2 regions of the Peribacillus sp. CSMR9 genome follow, and region 1 is predicted to be linked to the other one. Evidence: riboswitches for the same ligand, from Rfam matches in the RefSeq annotation. Region 1 holds a riboswitch; the other holds the start of a gene.
The links. Region 1 has a riboswitch for glycine ahead of N9I19_RS10620 (amino acid permease). Riboswitches for the same ligand answer to the same signal wherever they lie in the genome.
Positions count from the first base shown of each region.

Region 1 (8,276 bases):
TGAGGGATGAAGATTTCTCTTTATCTCTCTTTGTTTTTTCCACAATTTATGCACAACTTTAATTAGTGTCTATTATATTTATACTAAGGGGAAACACACTCGGCAAAGCTCGAGTCATGAACGTAGATAAAACAAGATGATCTCCCAAAATCCTTATTATAGAAAAACTCGTATCACTCATCTTTTTATCGAAATGGCACGAGACTTCTTAACTGGAAATCTCATCATCGGATTTAGCATCCAATGGTATTCGTTTATCCATTTTCAGCATGTAATAACTTACTACGACCAATGCTAGGAAAACGATCCCGACAACCAAGGAAATCCTGGTACTGGGATTGATCCACATACCCACCAGCACCATCAGTAAAAAGGCAATTGTCGCATAATTACTGTAAGGGGCCAACGGCATTTTGAACGGATGTTTCTCCATTTCAGCAGCATTTACCTTTCTGAATTTAAGCTCACTGATAAGTATGACAAACCATGGAATCATTCCGGGTAAAACACTCGCACTGTACACATAAAGGAATAATTCCGGCGGTGCAAGGTAATTCAGGACAACCCCGATACCCAATCCTAATAGTACAGCGATCGTACAATATGCCGGCACTCCACTTTTAGATACTTTTGCAAAGATTTTAGGAGCTTGGCCATTCAATGCCAGTGTGTAAAGCATACGCCCTGCACTGAAGATCCCACTGTTGCATCCTGACATTGCCGCAGTGATTACGACAAAGTTAATGATGCCTGCAGCTGCTGTGATACCGATTTTAGCAAAGGTTGAAACGAATGGACTTCCGATGTCATCTAGTTTATCCCATGGATAAACCGTCACGATGACGAATATAGCGCCAATATAGAAAATTAAAATGCGCCATATGATTGATTGGATCGCTTTTGTTACGGTCTTCGTTGGATTCTTCGCTTCTCCGGCCGTGATGCCGATGAGCTCAACGCCTTGATAGGAAGCCACGACAAGGGAAAGCGCAAAGAAGAATCCTGTCCAGCCTCCAGTAAAGAAGCCGCCATTTGCCCAAAGATTCGATAATCCAATTGCGTCTCCGCCATTCCCTATTCCAAAGAAAATAAGGCCAAGGCCGGCAATGATCATCAATACAATCGTTATTATTTTTATAAGCGCAAACCAAAATTCAAATTCCCCGAAAGATTTTACGGAAATGAGGTTGGCTGCCCCCAAGATGATCATGGCGACCACACCTGGTATCCAAGCTGGTAACTCCGGGAACCAATACTGCATATACATTCCAACGGCGATGATTTCGGACATTCCTACGATTACCCATTGAAACCAATTGCTCCAAGCAGTCATATAACCTGCCAAAGGATGTATATAGCTGCTAGCAAAGGATGCAAAAGAACCCGTAGTCGGTTCTAAATATAGCATCTCCCCCATAGAACGCATGATGAAAAATATAAATATACCTGCGATGGCATATGCAAGCATTACAGAAGGCCCTGTCCATTTAATCGTGCTCGCCGATCCCATGAATAACCCGACCCCAATGGTTCCGCCCAAAGCTATCATTTGAATGTGACGTGCCTCCAGCCCTCTCTTTAATTCCTTGTTTGACATGATTAACTCCCCCAGATGCAATATTAGCAGCAATGCTCTTCCATCCTTACCGCCAATCGACTCTATTTATTATTGTGGTTAGAAATGCCTTATCGTAATCATATAAATAACACTTTAATTTTGTTTTCTTATCTTATAATAGTAAATACTCTGTAAAAACACAAATGTATTTTTCAAAAAAACAGTTGTCAAATATATCTTGGCGATTTTTCCTATCTTAAAATACCTTTTTTAAAAAAAGTGAATCAGTATTTTATAATAGTGATTACACAAAAAAAAGAGTAGAATCAAGTGAACGTTTAAAAAAATTAAAACCATTTCAATGTGTTATAAACCTCCTATAAGACTGGCTAACTCCCAAAAAAAATTGTTGACCTTCAGAAAAATAGATGATAGAATTCCAATATTATTTTATAAGAATAATGAATGCTTCAGCAGTGGAAGATCACCGCAGACAGACATTTTTACACAACCGCATACAAGCAAGCGATGAATGCTATGGATGACACTATAGCAGGAGCAGCTTCTGGAGAGACTGTACAAGATGCAGCGCCGAAGGATTCACAATCTCAGGCAAAAGGACAGAAGAGTAACGAATGATAAATTGTTATTCTGAACCCTTTAAGAGATTGGTATATCCAATCTCTTTTTTTATTGTCCACTTTGTGATTGGACTTAAAACAACACTCGTGAAAACCATTGGAAAATGGAAGCTGGGTAAAAAAATCACGTCCTTCTCCAAGACCATGCAGGTTTGAAATCATTCACTACCAAGACTATAAAAGACGGGGGCGTACGAATTGGCTAAACAGGAATTAAAAAGAGATTTAAAAAATCGTCATGTACAACTTATTGCAATAGGAGGAACCATTGGTACCGGTTTATTTTTAGGATCCGGAAAAGCCATACAAATGGCAGGTCCATCTATCATCTTCTCCTATCTAATAATTGGAATTGCCTTGTTTTTTGTGATGAGAGCCCTAGGCGAATTGCTCTTATCCAATGCAGGGTATACTTCATTCACTGAATTCGCAACCGAATATGTCGGCCCATGGGCTGGCTTCGTGACCGGTTGGACATATTGGTTCTGTTGGATCATGACCGCAATGGCCGATATCATAGCTGTCGGTGTCTATATACAATACTGGTTCGATATCCCTCAATGGATACCGGCTCTAATATGCCTTGTCATTCTGTTAGGATTGAACCTATTGACCGTTAAGTTATTTGGCGAATTGGAATTCTGGTTTGCCATCATAAAAGTAATCACGATCATCACCTTGATATTCGTAGGAATCATTCTCTTGGCCATCGGCTTCAATACCAATACGGGAACGGTTTCCCTAACGAACCTATGGACTCATGGAGGCATGTTCCCAAATGGAATTTCCGGATTCCTGTTGTCTTTACAGCTGGTCGTCTTCTCCTTTGTAGGTGTCGAATTGGTCGGGGTTTCAGCAGCAGAAACGGCGAACCCGAGAAAGAACATTCCGTCTGCCATCAATAAAATCCCAGTCCGGATTTTACTTTTCTATGTAGGTGCCATATTCGTCATTCTCTGTGTCAACCCTTGGACACAACTGGATGCCACGAGCAGCCCATTTGTAGAAGTCTTTGCGCTAATCGGCATCCCTGTCGCTGCAGGGATCATCAATTTCGTCGTTTTGACATCAGCTGCTTCTGCATGCAACAGCGGTTTATTTTCAACAAGCCGAATACTCTATACGTTAAGCAGGAATGGAGAAGCCCCTGCTAAACTGAAAAAATTAAATCAACAGGCTGTTCCTAGCAATGCCTTATTAACATCAACAATCGTTGTATCACTAGGAGCATTGTTAAGCAAACTGATACCGGAACAGGCATTTACCGTTGTGACAACCATCAGTGCCATCTGTTTCATATGGGTATGGAGCATCATCTTGATCTCACATATCAAATATTCGAAAACACGGCCGGACCTAAGAGCCGAATCAACTTTCAGGGCTCCTTTTACACCCTTTATCAATTACGCCATTTTAGGATTATTCCTGTTCATCCTTATTGTTATGCTATTCGCTGAAGCTACACGGCTATCACTGCTCATGACGCCAATCTGGTTCATGGTCTTGGTGATACTATATAACTATCAGAAAAAAAGATAGTAAAAGGATAAAGCCTTGAACTCTATAAGAATTCAAGGCTTTATCTTTTATCAGCTGCTCTGTTGCTAAAAATATATCAAGCAACTGCATTAAATTTCATATCAAAATAGTGTAAGCTTATATTTATCATCGGTTCCTTATCAACGAAGGAATATCCGTCATGTATGAATTTTCCATCCAGTTTGGTTCACCCATCCATCAGTGGCACTGAAGTAAAACCCCCATTGTTGGACGTTTCACTTTATTTAAAACGGAGGGGTTTGTTTAATGAAGATTCTATATATCCTTACTCTAGTTCCTTTTATAGGCATACTAGGATTTCTACCTTTTGTTAATAGAATAGAACCTTATGTATTAGGGATGCCTTTCAATATGTTCTGGATGGCTATGTGGGTGGTCCTTACCTCTGCCATCTTGGGCATCATGTATAAGCTGGATCCCCGGAATCGGGAAGGTGACCAGGAATGAATATTGCTCTCATAATCATTTTAGCTTTTTTACTACTATCGATATTTTTAGGCATTCGTTCTTCAAAAGGAAAAGATATGAACTTGGAACAATGGACGGTGGGCGGACGCGGTTTTGGTGCAATATTCGTCTTCCTGCTGATGGCTGGGGAAATCTATACGACCTTCTCCTTCCTTGGCGGCAGCGGCTGGGCCTATGGCAAGGGCGCACCCGCTCTATATGTTCTTATTTACATTACTTTGTCTTACGTATTATCCTATTGGCTCCTTCCTGAAATATGGAAATATGCCAAAGAAAATAAACTGATGTCCCAATCCGATTTTTTTGTAAGCAAATATAAGAGTCCCAGTTTAGGAATTTTGGCTGCGCTTGTCGGTGTGGTGTCGATGATTCCAGTGATCGTCGTGCAGCTGAAAGGATTGGGGATCATTGTCTCAGAGGCATCTTATGGTGCAATCTCAATGTCTGCGGCGGTATGGATGGGGGCAATCGGCCTTACCATTTATGTAATGATTTCCGGTATACACGGCTCAGTCTGGACAGCAGTCATTAAAGATATCATGATGATCGCCATTATAGGATTCTTAGGAATTTATCTGCCCATTCATTACTTTGGTGGATTTCAGCCGATGTTCGAAGCAATTGATGCGGCCAAGCCTGGTTTTCTAAAGTTCCCCGAGCAGGGACTTAGCATATCATGGTTCATCTCCACGGTAATATTGCTCGTATTTGGTTTCTATATGTGGCCCCAAGTTTTCAGCGCGGTTTATTCAGCTCGCAGCGGGAAGGTATTTCGAAAAAATGCCATCATCAGCCCTTTATATACGCTCATGCTGTTATTCGTATTTTTTGTAGGGTTTACAGCTATATTGAAAGTGCCTGGACTCGTAGGGGCAGATGCAGACCTCTCATTGCTGCGCCTTTCGATCCAGACCTTTGACCCATGGTTTATAGGTATAATCGGCGGGGCTGGGTTGCTGACCGCATTAGTGCCAGGATCCATGCTTTTGATGAGCGTCGCTACACTGCTCGCTAAAAACGTCTATAAGGAATTTGCACCTACAGTATCAGATCGCCACGTTGTAAGATTGGCAAAGATCCTTGTGCCAATCATTGCCCTTATAGCCGTCTACTTCACCTTAAACGGCGGCGAAACGATGTCAGCATTAATTCTCATGGGATACAGTCTCATCACACAGCTATTCCCGTCCCTTCTATTTAGTCTGAAGAAGAAAAAGAATCCAATCAATAAATATGGCGCAATCGCCGGCATCATCACCGGATTGGCCATCGTGATCTGCATTACACTCAGTCATTCAACAATAGGGACCCTGTTTCCATCCTTGCCACAAGCAGCGAAAGATTTGAATGTGGGAATCATCGCCTTGGCATTCAATTTCATTGTGATGATAACGGTAAGTCTTGCCCTCAGGAATCATGCGGTTCAGTTGGAACCAAAATCCGTTAACGATATATGAAGCACTCATTGATGCTGATTATTTTGGAAATCCTGTGAATGAACATCAGGCTCAGTCAAAAGACTGAGCCTTCCTTCGAATAATACAGTAATAATGTCCTTTTTCTTAAGAGTGATTATAGAAAGTTAATAGCCGTCAAAAAACAATGTCTCATAATAAACTACCAATCTTTTTTGTTTATAATCAAATCCCCTATTTTAACTAATAAATTCATCAAGGTTCTGGCTACTACCAGACCATCCATAGCTAAATCATATCCACCTTTTAATAAGGCTTCCGGATTAAAGCAAAAAGTAATCGATATTACAAAAGCTATTAAAATCAGGATAAAACCGAACTGAGAACTATTTGACATTAACGTTCCGCCTTATATTATGTATTTTACAAATAATAGCATCGTTTTGGAAATAATCTTCATTTACTATCATTAGGGAAATCTCAGTTGCAATAGAAATCAAAATAAATAGCCACCCTAATAAAGAATGACTATATATTATGAAATATGAACTTTAAAATACATCCCGCATTGCTTTTACTCGTGAGTTTGGTGCAAATACTCGTGAGTTTGGTGCAAATACTCGTGAGTTTCATGCTTTTACTCGTGAGTTTGGAGCAAATACTCGTGAATTTCATGCTTTTACTCGCGATTGGAGCAAATACTCGTGAGTTTCACGCTTTTACTCGTGAGTTTGGAGCAAATACTCGTGAGTTTCACGCTTTTACTCGCGATTGGAGCAAATACTCGTGAATTCCACGCTTTTACTCGCGATTGGAGCAAATACTCGTGAATTCCATGCTTTTACTCGTGAGTTTGGTGCAAATACTCGTGAGTTTCATGCTTTTACTCGTGAGTTTGGAGCAAATACTCGTGAATTTAATGCCCGTTAAAACTCATAACTTAGTAATCCACTAAAGCCTTCCTTCCATCATTCAATGTTTTAACCATTTCCTTATACTCCTGCAACGCTTGTTCCAGTTTTTGTTTTCTATTTACAATCATCCTCGAAACCTCTTTCGGGCTGGGCCCGCCTTGAATGCTTCTAATTTCCACAAAGTATTCAGGAGAGATGATTTTTTTCCATTCGTCTTCAGTTAAATTCACTGCAACGAATTCATTGATGATCTTGTTGATTTCTTGTGTGTCCCAATCATATAGCTCTTTCCCTTCACTTATCGACCGTTTTGCAATTGTACTTGCTATGGAGTGGGCTTTTCTAAATGATATCTCGTAATCTCTTGATAGGGTATCAGCTAATTCAGTAATTGTTATACTGGATTTTGCGGCCATTTTTTTTGTATGTTCTTCATTTACTTTCAATGTTGATATGACTGCATACATTAGTTTCATGACACGGCCTGCATTCGAAAAAGCCCGATATAAATGCGGCTGTAAATCATCTTCCGTATCGACGATATCACCAAATGGTGTGTTGTGGATCATATTCATTGCAGCAAGTGCATCACCATACGCACTGCTTGCAATCGAACGGGAATGTTCAATTGATACTGGGTTTCTTTTTTGCGGCATGATGCTGCTAACTTGAACATAAGGATCTGCCACATGAAATGTACCAAACTCCCTTGTCACATGCTGCAAGAAATCTTGAATCCACCTCCCAGTATTAACCATGCACGTCATAATGGCAGTTGCGGTTTCCAATAAATAATCAGCCCCGCCTATTGAGTCATAGGAATTTTCAACAACCACCTCAAACCCAAGCAGTTCAGCGGTACGGTTACGGCTGATTGGAAAACCAGTAGTTGTTAACGCAGCCGCGCCCAGGGGGGATTGGTTCACCGTTTCATAGGCTGCCCATAACCGTCCAATATCCCTTTGAAGAACGTCATAAATGGCTAAAAAGTAATGGCCTAATGTAGTCGGCTGAGCCGGTTGGGTATGCGTGTAACCAGTAATATAGGTTTCTATATGTTTTTCTGCCTGCACCAAGAATGCCTCGCTCAATTGGTTTGCATAGCCGATCAATTGGAGAAGATGACCTCTTATAACAAGCCGATACATCGCAACTCCCATATCATTACGGCTACGGCCGATATGAATCTTTCCTGCGAGCTCGTGACCGATTTCCTCGCCAATCTTTGCCTCCATCATGAAAAATAAGTCTTCGAATTGAGGTTGATAGGTCAGGAGAGTGAGATCTGTTTGAGCCACTTTCCGAATCCCCTCCAGCATGGTTTTCGCTTCTTCTTCTTTAATGATCTTTTGTTCCGAAAGCATGATGACATGTGCCCGATGAATATCGAACATAACATGAAATAAGTAATCTCTTTGATCATTAAAAACAGGCATTAGAAGCTCTTCCGCATATGTTTTTCCGGGAAAAACACTGCCTTCATTTTTGATAAATTCTTCAAGCTTACTCATCTTTGAACCTCCGATTTATAAAGCTTTTTCCGCTTTTATTCCAAAAAACTTGTTCGAAATAAAAAGAACGATAACTATCAGCGTGATTTGAATCATCCCATAGGCAGCTGCCTGCCCCATATTGAACATCCGAAGCTGATTCATGATTTCAATAGATATGGGTCTGTTTGAAATCGTGTACAACAGGACTGAGGTTGGGAATTCTCCTA
Region 1 is NZ_JAOPHO010000017.1:23,157-31,432, reverse strand. It holds gene N9I19_RS10625 (amino acid permease) at 209-1,597, opposite strand; glycine riboswitch at 2,114-2,192, shown strand; gene N9I19_RS10620 (amino acid permease) at 2,398-3,738, shown strand; gene N9I19_RS10615 (DUF3311 domain-containing protein) at 4,006-4,206, shown strand; gene N9I19_RS10610 (sodium:solute symporter family protein) at 4,203-5,684, shown strand; gene N9I19_RS10605 (hypothetical protein) at 5,845-6,039, opposite strand; gene N9I19_RS10600 (hypothetical protein) at 6,244-6,432, shown strand; gene N9I19_RS10595 (hypothetical protein) at 6,429-6,572, shown strand; gene argH (argininosuccinate lyase) at 6,583-8,067, opposite strand; gene N9I19_RS10585 (ABC transporter permease) at 8,083-8,276, opposite strand, start outside.

Region 2 (8,276 bases), on a different contig from region 1:
CCATAATTCAGAATATAATTTAGATGATTTTACCCTTAGGAGCCGATTTCAAGGCTGCATGCAAGGTAACCGAAATCGACTCCTGAAAACTACACGATAACTCTATTAAAATATTTCCGCTTACCTTTTATAGAATGGTGCATTAACAATAACGGCTTCAATCTGTTTATTTCGGATTTCCACTTGTATCGGCGTCCCTACTTCAGCTTGATCGGCTGATACCAAGGCAAGACCTAAGCTTTTCTTCAAAGATGGTGATTGTGTTCCTGATGTCACAATACCTATTTCCTCTCCATCTTTAGAAATTATCTTGTAACCATGACGCGGAATTCCCCGGCCTATTACTTCAATCCCTACTAATTTTCGTTTTAATCCAGTTTCTTTTTGTTGTGTAAGAGCAGATTTTCCAATAAAGTCACTTTCTTTGTTCGTCTTTACGACAAAGCCGATTCCTGCTTCCAGCGGGCTGATATCGTTACTTAGTTCTTGGCCATAGAGTGCAAGACGTGCTTCCAGCCGAAGCGTGTCCCGTGCACCAAGTCCGCATGGTTTTAATCCATTCGTGGCTCCTGCTTCTAAGATCTTTTCCCAAAGTACTTCCGCTTTGTCTGCAGATAAATAAAGTTCATATCCATTTTCTCCTGTGTAACCTGTACGGGATACAAGTACATCGGTAATCCCCGAGATGTTGACATGTTGGGCGAATTTAAAAGAACCAATTTCTGATAAATCTATTTCCGTTAACTTTTGCAAAATGCTTTCTGCCTTTGGTCCTTGGATGGCAAGCTGAGCGATGTCTTCCGAAATATTTTGGAGTGCCATCTCTCCTTTTACATGCTGCTTCATCCATTCGTAATCTTTCTCAATATTTGCGGCATTAATGACGAGTAAATATTTTTCATTCCCTAATTTATAAACTAATAAATCATCGACGGTTCCACCGTCTGGATAACACATTGCGGTATACTGTGCTTGATTGATGCTAAGCTTTGTTACATCGTTTGTAACAAGGTAGTTAATATAACTCTCGGCATCTTTCCCTTCCACAAGTACTTCTCCCATATGAGAAACATCAAAAAGTCCTGCTTCAGTTCGAACAGCTTCATGCTCTTCTAAAATGCTAGTAAATTGAACCGGCAGAGCCCAGCCACCAAAATTTATAACTTTTGCTCCGTATTTTTTATATACTTCAAAAAGCGGTGTTTGCTTTAATGCTGTTTCAATACCCATGATCTACCCCCAATTATGATTTTTTGTAAAATAGATGTTCTTTCACCTGTTACCGGTTTCTTTCATTGCCATGATTCCAAAAGACATATCTCGCTGCCATGGCCGTTGCTCAGGTTTCAGCAAAGGCATAATTGCTGCCCCTTTCTTCACACAGTCGTTGGCTCTTGAAATAACGGATAAACACCGCAAATCTCTTTAGTTGTTACTCTTGCTTTCTCAATAACGGCTTTATTCCCTTTACTTTTTAGAACCGTTGCAATCACTTCGCCAATTTTCACCATCTCTTCCTTCTTCATACCTCGAGTTGTTAAAGCTGCTGTCCCCATTCGGATACCGCTAGTAACAAATGGCTTTTCTGGATCATAGGGAATCGTATTTTTATTAACGGTAATGCCCGCGTCTTCCAATAACTTCTCTGCTTCTTTTCCTGTTAAATTCCACGGACGTAAATCCAAAAGGACAATATGATTATCTGTTCCGCCAGAAACAAGGGCTGCACCTTCATTTTTTAATGTTTCGCCAAGTGTTGTAGCATTTTCAATGACTTGTTTCGCATAATCCTTAAAGCTTGGTTGTAAAGCCTCGTTGAAAGCAACTGCTTTTGCTGCAATGATATGCATTAGTGGACCGCCTTGAATTCCCGGGAATACGGATTTATTAATCGCTTTGATTATTACTTCATCGTTCGTTAAAATGATTCCCCCCCGTGGTCCTCTTAATGTTTTATGAGTTGTACTTGTCACAACATCTGCATATGGGATTGGGGAAGGATGAAGACCAGTAGCTACCAGCCCGGCTATATGAGCCATATCCACCATAAGTTTTGCACCAACTTGATCGGCAATTTCTCTAAATCGTGCAAAATTAATCGTTCTTGGATAGGCACTTGTCCCAGCAATAATCAATTTAGGTTTTTCTTTCTTTGCAATAGCTTCCAACTCATCATAATCAATTAGCTGTGTATCTTCTCTAACTCCATAAGACACAACTTCAAACCATTTTCCTGAAACGCTGACTGGACTTCCATGAGTTAAGTGGCCACCATGTGAAAGGTTCATTCCCATCACCTTATCACCAGGCTGAAGCAGTGCGAAAAAAACTGCGAAATTGGCTTGTGCACCTGAGTGAGGCTGAACATTTGCATATTTGGCACCGAAAAGCTTTGTTAAGCGCTCAATAGCTGCTTGTTCTGCCACATCGACAAATTCACATCCGCCATAATAGCGCTTTCCTGGATAACCTTCTGCATATTTATTTGTCATCACGCTTCCCATGGCCTCCAATACATCAGGGCTAACGAAGTTTTCTGATGCAATCAATTCCAGTGTTTCATGTTGACGTTGTCCTTCCTTCTCAATAGCATCAAAAATGGTAAAATCATTTTGTTGTAAACTCATTTTATTTTCCTCCTAATGTTTTCGCGTAATTCTGAATTTTTACTTAATAACGAATTTCAATATGGTACTAGACAATTAAGTTTCTTTCCCGCTACAGGCCTACTTTTCTATGAAAACTGTTAATAACAGTATGCTTTACACCCTTTTTTGCACGCAAAAAAGGACAGAAAAGGGTCGTAGCGTTCTCTACCCTTCTCTGTCCTTTTACCTGAGAGTTTAGCTCCATCTTTAATAGAGCCTTTCCCCTTTGGTGGCGTAAATGTTTATACGCGCTCTCCAGAGGTGCGTCCATTTGTGGTTCCATCTACCTGAGAGATTTGTTCCAAGGGTCTTTTTGGAACTTGCTCCTTCGGTGGCTTGTCGCTTTGCACTCTCCCACAACTGTCATCCGCTTATTCAATTTGGTACATTTAGAATAGTTGTTGATAATAATTATGTCAAGCATTTTTGAAAGCGCTAACAATAATATTCTGAGATATTTTTTTTAATTTTAATATGATCATCCAGATATCTTAAGCTTTTTATAACGGGCAGATTTTTTACTCACGAGTTGGAAAATATGGAGCGGCAGCTATCTGGACAAACACCGTTAATGGAATCAAAGGGTTTCTTGCTACTTAATTCCCCGCTGCCTCTCTCTGATCCGCCTGATCTACCTGCGTTTTGCGCATCTTATAAATCGCAACCAGCATAATAAACCAAACAGGAGTTACGATTAAGGCAACACGAGTATCGTTCGCAAGTGCAAGAACAACAAGGACGAACGCTAGGAAAGCAAGGATCAAGTAATTGGAAAATGGATAAAGTGGTAATTTAAATTTGTTCATTTTCACTAGATCTGGTCTTGTTTTACGATATTTCAAATGGCTGATGACTGTAATTCCCCAAATAAAAATGAAACATACTGTAGAGATACTTGTAATCAAGGTAAATACTCCTTCAGGCATTAAATAATTCAAAACAACGGAAATTAAAATGACAACCGTTGAAAAGACCAATGCATTGGAAGGTACTTTACGGTCATTAAGTTTTGCAAACGGTACAGGTGCATTTTTATCTTTGGCAAGTGAGTATACCATCCGGCTTGTACTGAAGATTGCACTGTTACATGCCGAAGCCGCCGATGTTAAGACGACAAAATTGATGATACCAGCAGCTCCAGCGATACCTACGGCCACAAATACTTGGACGAATGGGCTTTCCGTTGGGATGATTGCGTTCCACGGATAAACACTCATAATGACAATAAGTGCGCCAATGTAGAAAATTATAATCCGAATAGGAATATTATTGATCGCTTTGGGGATAACTTTTTCTGGATCCTCTGTTTCACCTGCTGTTAGTCCTACAAGTTCAATGCCAACAAACGCAAACACTACCATCTGGAATGAGAGGATAAAACCATTTATTCCATTTGGGAAGATACCTTCGTGACTCCATAGATTCGTGAAACTTGCTGCGCCTGAATCAGTGGAAAAGCCTTTAATAATCATGAAAATACCGATAACAATTAGTGCTAGAATAGCTATGACTTTAATTAATGCGAACCAGAACTCCATTTCGCCAAAAAGTTTTACCGTTGCAAGATTCATAAATAGTAGAATGACAAGTGCAATTAATCCTGGCATCCACTGTGGTACAGAGGGAAACCAGTATTGAGTATAAAGACCAACTGCTGTTAAGTCGGCCATTGCGATTGAAATCCAGCAAAACCAGTAGGTCCAGCCGGTTACAAATGCAGCCATTTTACCTAAATAGTCTCTTACAAAGTCGACAAAGGAATGATAGTGCAAATTAGATAAGAGTAGTTCTCCAAGTGCGCGCATGATTAAAAAGCAAATGACGCCTGTAATCATGTAAGCAATTAAAATGGATGGCCCGGCTAAATGAATAGATTTTCCTGCTCCAAGAAATAATCCCGTTCCGATTGCCCCACCAATAGCGATGAGTTGTACGTGCCTGTTTTTTAGCCCTCTATCTAACTTTTGTTCCTGCATACGAATTCCCACTTTCTACTTTTATAGGATACTTGGATTTTTTCCCAATAAAGAGTCTGTCTTTCAATGAGTGTGAATTATTAGCGTACTGGGAAACTGTCCACCACTGTAAGCGCTTTCTTGGATAGGTACTAGATATAGTGAAATAGATCTACCAACCTTTTTGAAAATATAGCGTTAATTGTACAAATCAAAAGATAGACTCATTTATCACAGACCTTAATGCACCTCCTCTCTTTTTATCTTTCCTAGTAAAAAAAGGACAGAGGAAAGATAGGGATTTTCCTACCTTCCTCTGTCCTTTTACCTGAGAGTTTAACTCCTTCGGTGGCCTATGGCTCTCTTCAGAGACGCGTCCTATTGTAGTCCTTTTACCTGAGAGATTAGTCCCCTGCTTTTTAGGGTTTGCTCCTTCGGTGCTAAACAATGTTTAGTCTCTCCCACAATCATCATCCGCTGATATAAAGTTGTTTTAATAGTTGTATACTATCGGTTTTTAATGGACATTTCAATGGTTATCTGAAAAAACTTTATTTTCTGAAATTTCACCACAGACAATTTTCAACTTTATGAACAGTATATAATTTAGAAGTTATTAGCTACGAAAAATCAAACTTATTAGCTGCTTTTCTATTCGCAAGGAATCCAAACAAGCTTATGTATAAGCGAAACATTTTTGCATTTTTCCGATTGACTATAAGGCTAAATTTTTAAGATAGGAAATTACATAAGTCTATAGTTTTAACATAATTGATGTATGGAAAAAGAGAAAATTCGCGACACGCGAGAATGCTTGCAGCAGTAAAGATTGGTTAGAAGCTTCCTCCCTAAGTTCAGCAGTAGTTGCAGAAGCTTTCTCTTTTGCAACTTCCTCTTTGTCCCCACCACCTGCTATATTAGCAATGATGATAATTGCTAGAACCCATACCCACGACTTCTTTGGTTTCTTTAGTTTGATTTCCTTTTCCTTATCCATTTACCTCTTACCCCCATTTCAGTTTTGCAGACGGACTGTTGTAAACAGAAATAGAATAACATAATTTAGATCAATAAGGTTTATATTTATCATCACGTATTTATTTTCACTTTCTTTGTTAAATCATTATGTATTCGAACCAAATACAAAAAAGGAGGATTTAATAATCCTTTATTTGGAATTTCGCATGTAAGGGAGTTAATGAATACTCCTAAGTAGTATAGTTTACAGTTTTGTCCAGATTAAAAAGAAAAGACCAAGTATTTAGGAGCTGAAACTATAACTTTTGGTATTGAACCACATCTATTTTTTCGGCAAAAAAAACCCAAAGGTAAATAATTATTCTACAATACTTGACGTGTTAACAAAACGATTTTCCATTACTGTTTACCAGCGTCAAACTGGGACTTTAATTTGGTTAGCAGGCACCTTTTAAAACATGTCTATAAAGTATGATCAAATCTATACCTTACCCTGATAAAATAACAGATTATAAGGGCGTGTTTAGATTTATCAAAACACGCCCTTATAAAAATTCAATTGGGGCATTCTTTTATAAAAGGGGATGGTTTATTTGTATTCCCATTCATAAAAATAGGTGAAAATTCGAAGTTATCATTGCCTAAGTTAGCCCCTCCCTCCACCATGCATGAAAGTTTCCCTTCACACGGAGATCCGACTATCAGCTACAACCCATTCTTTAGCCTTTCTCGGTATCAGTTGCTTATTATCAATAGAATTATCTAATACAGCAAAGCAAGTCATCATCTGTACCACGTCTTACAAATATTCTATTCTTTTTCCTAATCTAACTCATAATAACCACAAACAACATATCCTACTGCTTTTGCTGCCACGAGAAGGGCATCTTCATCGATATCAAATTTAGGATTATGATTAAAATAAGGTTTTTCTACTCCTTTATGTGTACAAGCAATGTAAAAGAAGCAGGAAGGAATTTTTTCAGCATAGTAAGCAAAGTCTTCAGATGGCGGCATTGCTGGAAATTCCTTTACTTCTTTAATATCTTTATCATTTGCATTCTTAAGTGACTCAGCAACCTTTCCTGTTAATTCAGGATCATTATATAAAGGTGGATAGTCATTCGTATAAGTTAGATCACATGTTACACCAAATTCTTCTTCAAGTCCTTTTACAAGACGTTTAACTTCTTTTTCAATTTTATCTCTCGTTTCAACAGTCATATAACGAATATCGCCTTCAAGCTCTACGCTGTCTTTAATTATATTAAATGTTCCTTTTCCATCAAAAGATCCAATCGTAATCACACCAATATCAAAAGGACTTAATCGACGGCTAATAATCGTTTGAGCAGCGGTAACAAAATGAGCACCAGCGACAATGGTATCATTCGCTAGATGTGGTGAGGAACCATGTCCACCTCTACCTTGAACTTTTAATTTCAAATAAGCCCTGCCGTTAAAAGAATATCCAGCATGATAACCAACAACTCCTGCTTCGTCCATTGGCAGCAGATGGATGCCAAATATATTATCTAAATCGTCAAGCACCCCGGATTCTACAATACTCTTTGCCCCGCCAGGCGGAACCTCCTCCGCATGCTGATGAATAATTTTGATTGTACCTGGAATTTCATCTTTTAATTGAATGAGGCAATCGGCTAAGACTAATAAGTAGGCAGTATGTCCATCATGACCACACGCATGCATAACGCCTTCATTTTTTGATTTAAAGGCTATATTCGTTTCTTCAACGATTGGAAGTGCATCAAAATCAGCTCGAAGACCGATGTTTTTTCCAGGCTTTCCACCTTTAATGGTCACGATAACTCCGTATCCATTACCTACATTAGATTGAACTTCTACGTCCTTTTCTTTATAAAAATCAATAATATATTGAGCTGTCTTTTCTTCTTTAAAAGAAAGCTCAGGATTTTCGTGTAGGTGCCTGCGAATTTTAATCATTTCCTCTTTACGGGATTCCAGAATTTCCATTAATTCACTTCTCATAATCTCTTCATTCCTTCATTTTTTTTTGAAAACGCCACTATATGTAGCGTTTTACATTTCCAACTGCTAATTATTCTGCAATAGGGTTCCGGTTACTACCAGCGGTGATTTTTTAGAAGCATTAGATGTTTTACCGGCATCTTTTGGACCCAAAAAGATAATAGATAATATTAAATTCCAAGTCCAAATAGCGCATATCCAATGAACGCGACAATTGTATGGGTAAGATCATGTATGAAGGTTAAGCTCATCACCGCCACACCTACTGTCGTAATCAAGATACTACAAATCATTAGTGATTTGGCCATACCTTTTGTAATTTTTACTCTCCAACACGAATCATCGCAAGCACGGCTACTAATAACCAAGTGATAACATACCTGATTGAAATGAATAAAATCCACGACCAACTTGTCTTTTTTTCAGGATAAGATCATATGTCAAGAATAAATGTTTTAGATAATTTAACCTTTAATTGATAATAGTTTTTTTAAAAGCATCTGAAATATCTCTAAGGTAAATTTTATTATTCCAGTGTTCTTCTTCCAAATAAATAAAAGTGAAGATGATTTATCCCTGCTCTCCATAATGAGTAAACTTTAGTTTCAAATGTGTTTTAAGTTTATCAATTACTCAGGGAAGTTTCACTAACCTGCCTTTTTATAAGCTTTCCCCTTATAAAGAA
Region 2 is NZ_JAOPHO010000010.1:56,416-64,691, reverse strand. It holds gene gcvT (glycine cleavage system aminomethyltransferase GcvT) at 121-1,230, opposite strand; gene glyA (serine hydroxymethyltransferase) at 1,377-2,627, opposite strand; glycine riboswitch at 2,814-2,917, opposite strand; gene N9I19_RS08070 (amino acid permease) at 3,245-4,624, opposite strand; glycine riboswitch at 4,918-4,974, opposite strand; glycine riboswitch at 4,978-5,077, opposite strand; gene N9I19_RS08065 (hypothetical protein) at 5,358-5,600, opposite strand; gene N9I19_RS08060 (amidohydrolase) at 6,404-7,591, opposite strand.
Region 2: linked by a shared signal. The riboswitch ahead of N9I19_RS08070 (amino acid permease) and the one ahead of N9I19_RS10620 (amino acid permease) in region 1 are both predicted to bind glycine.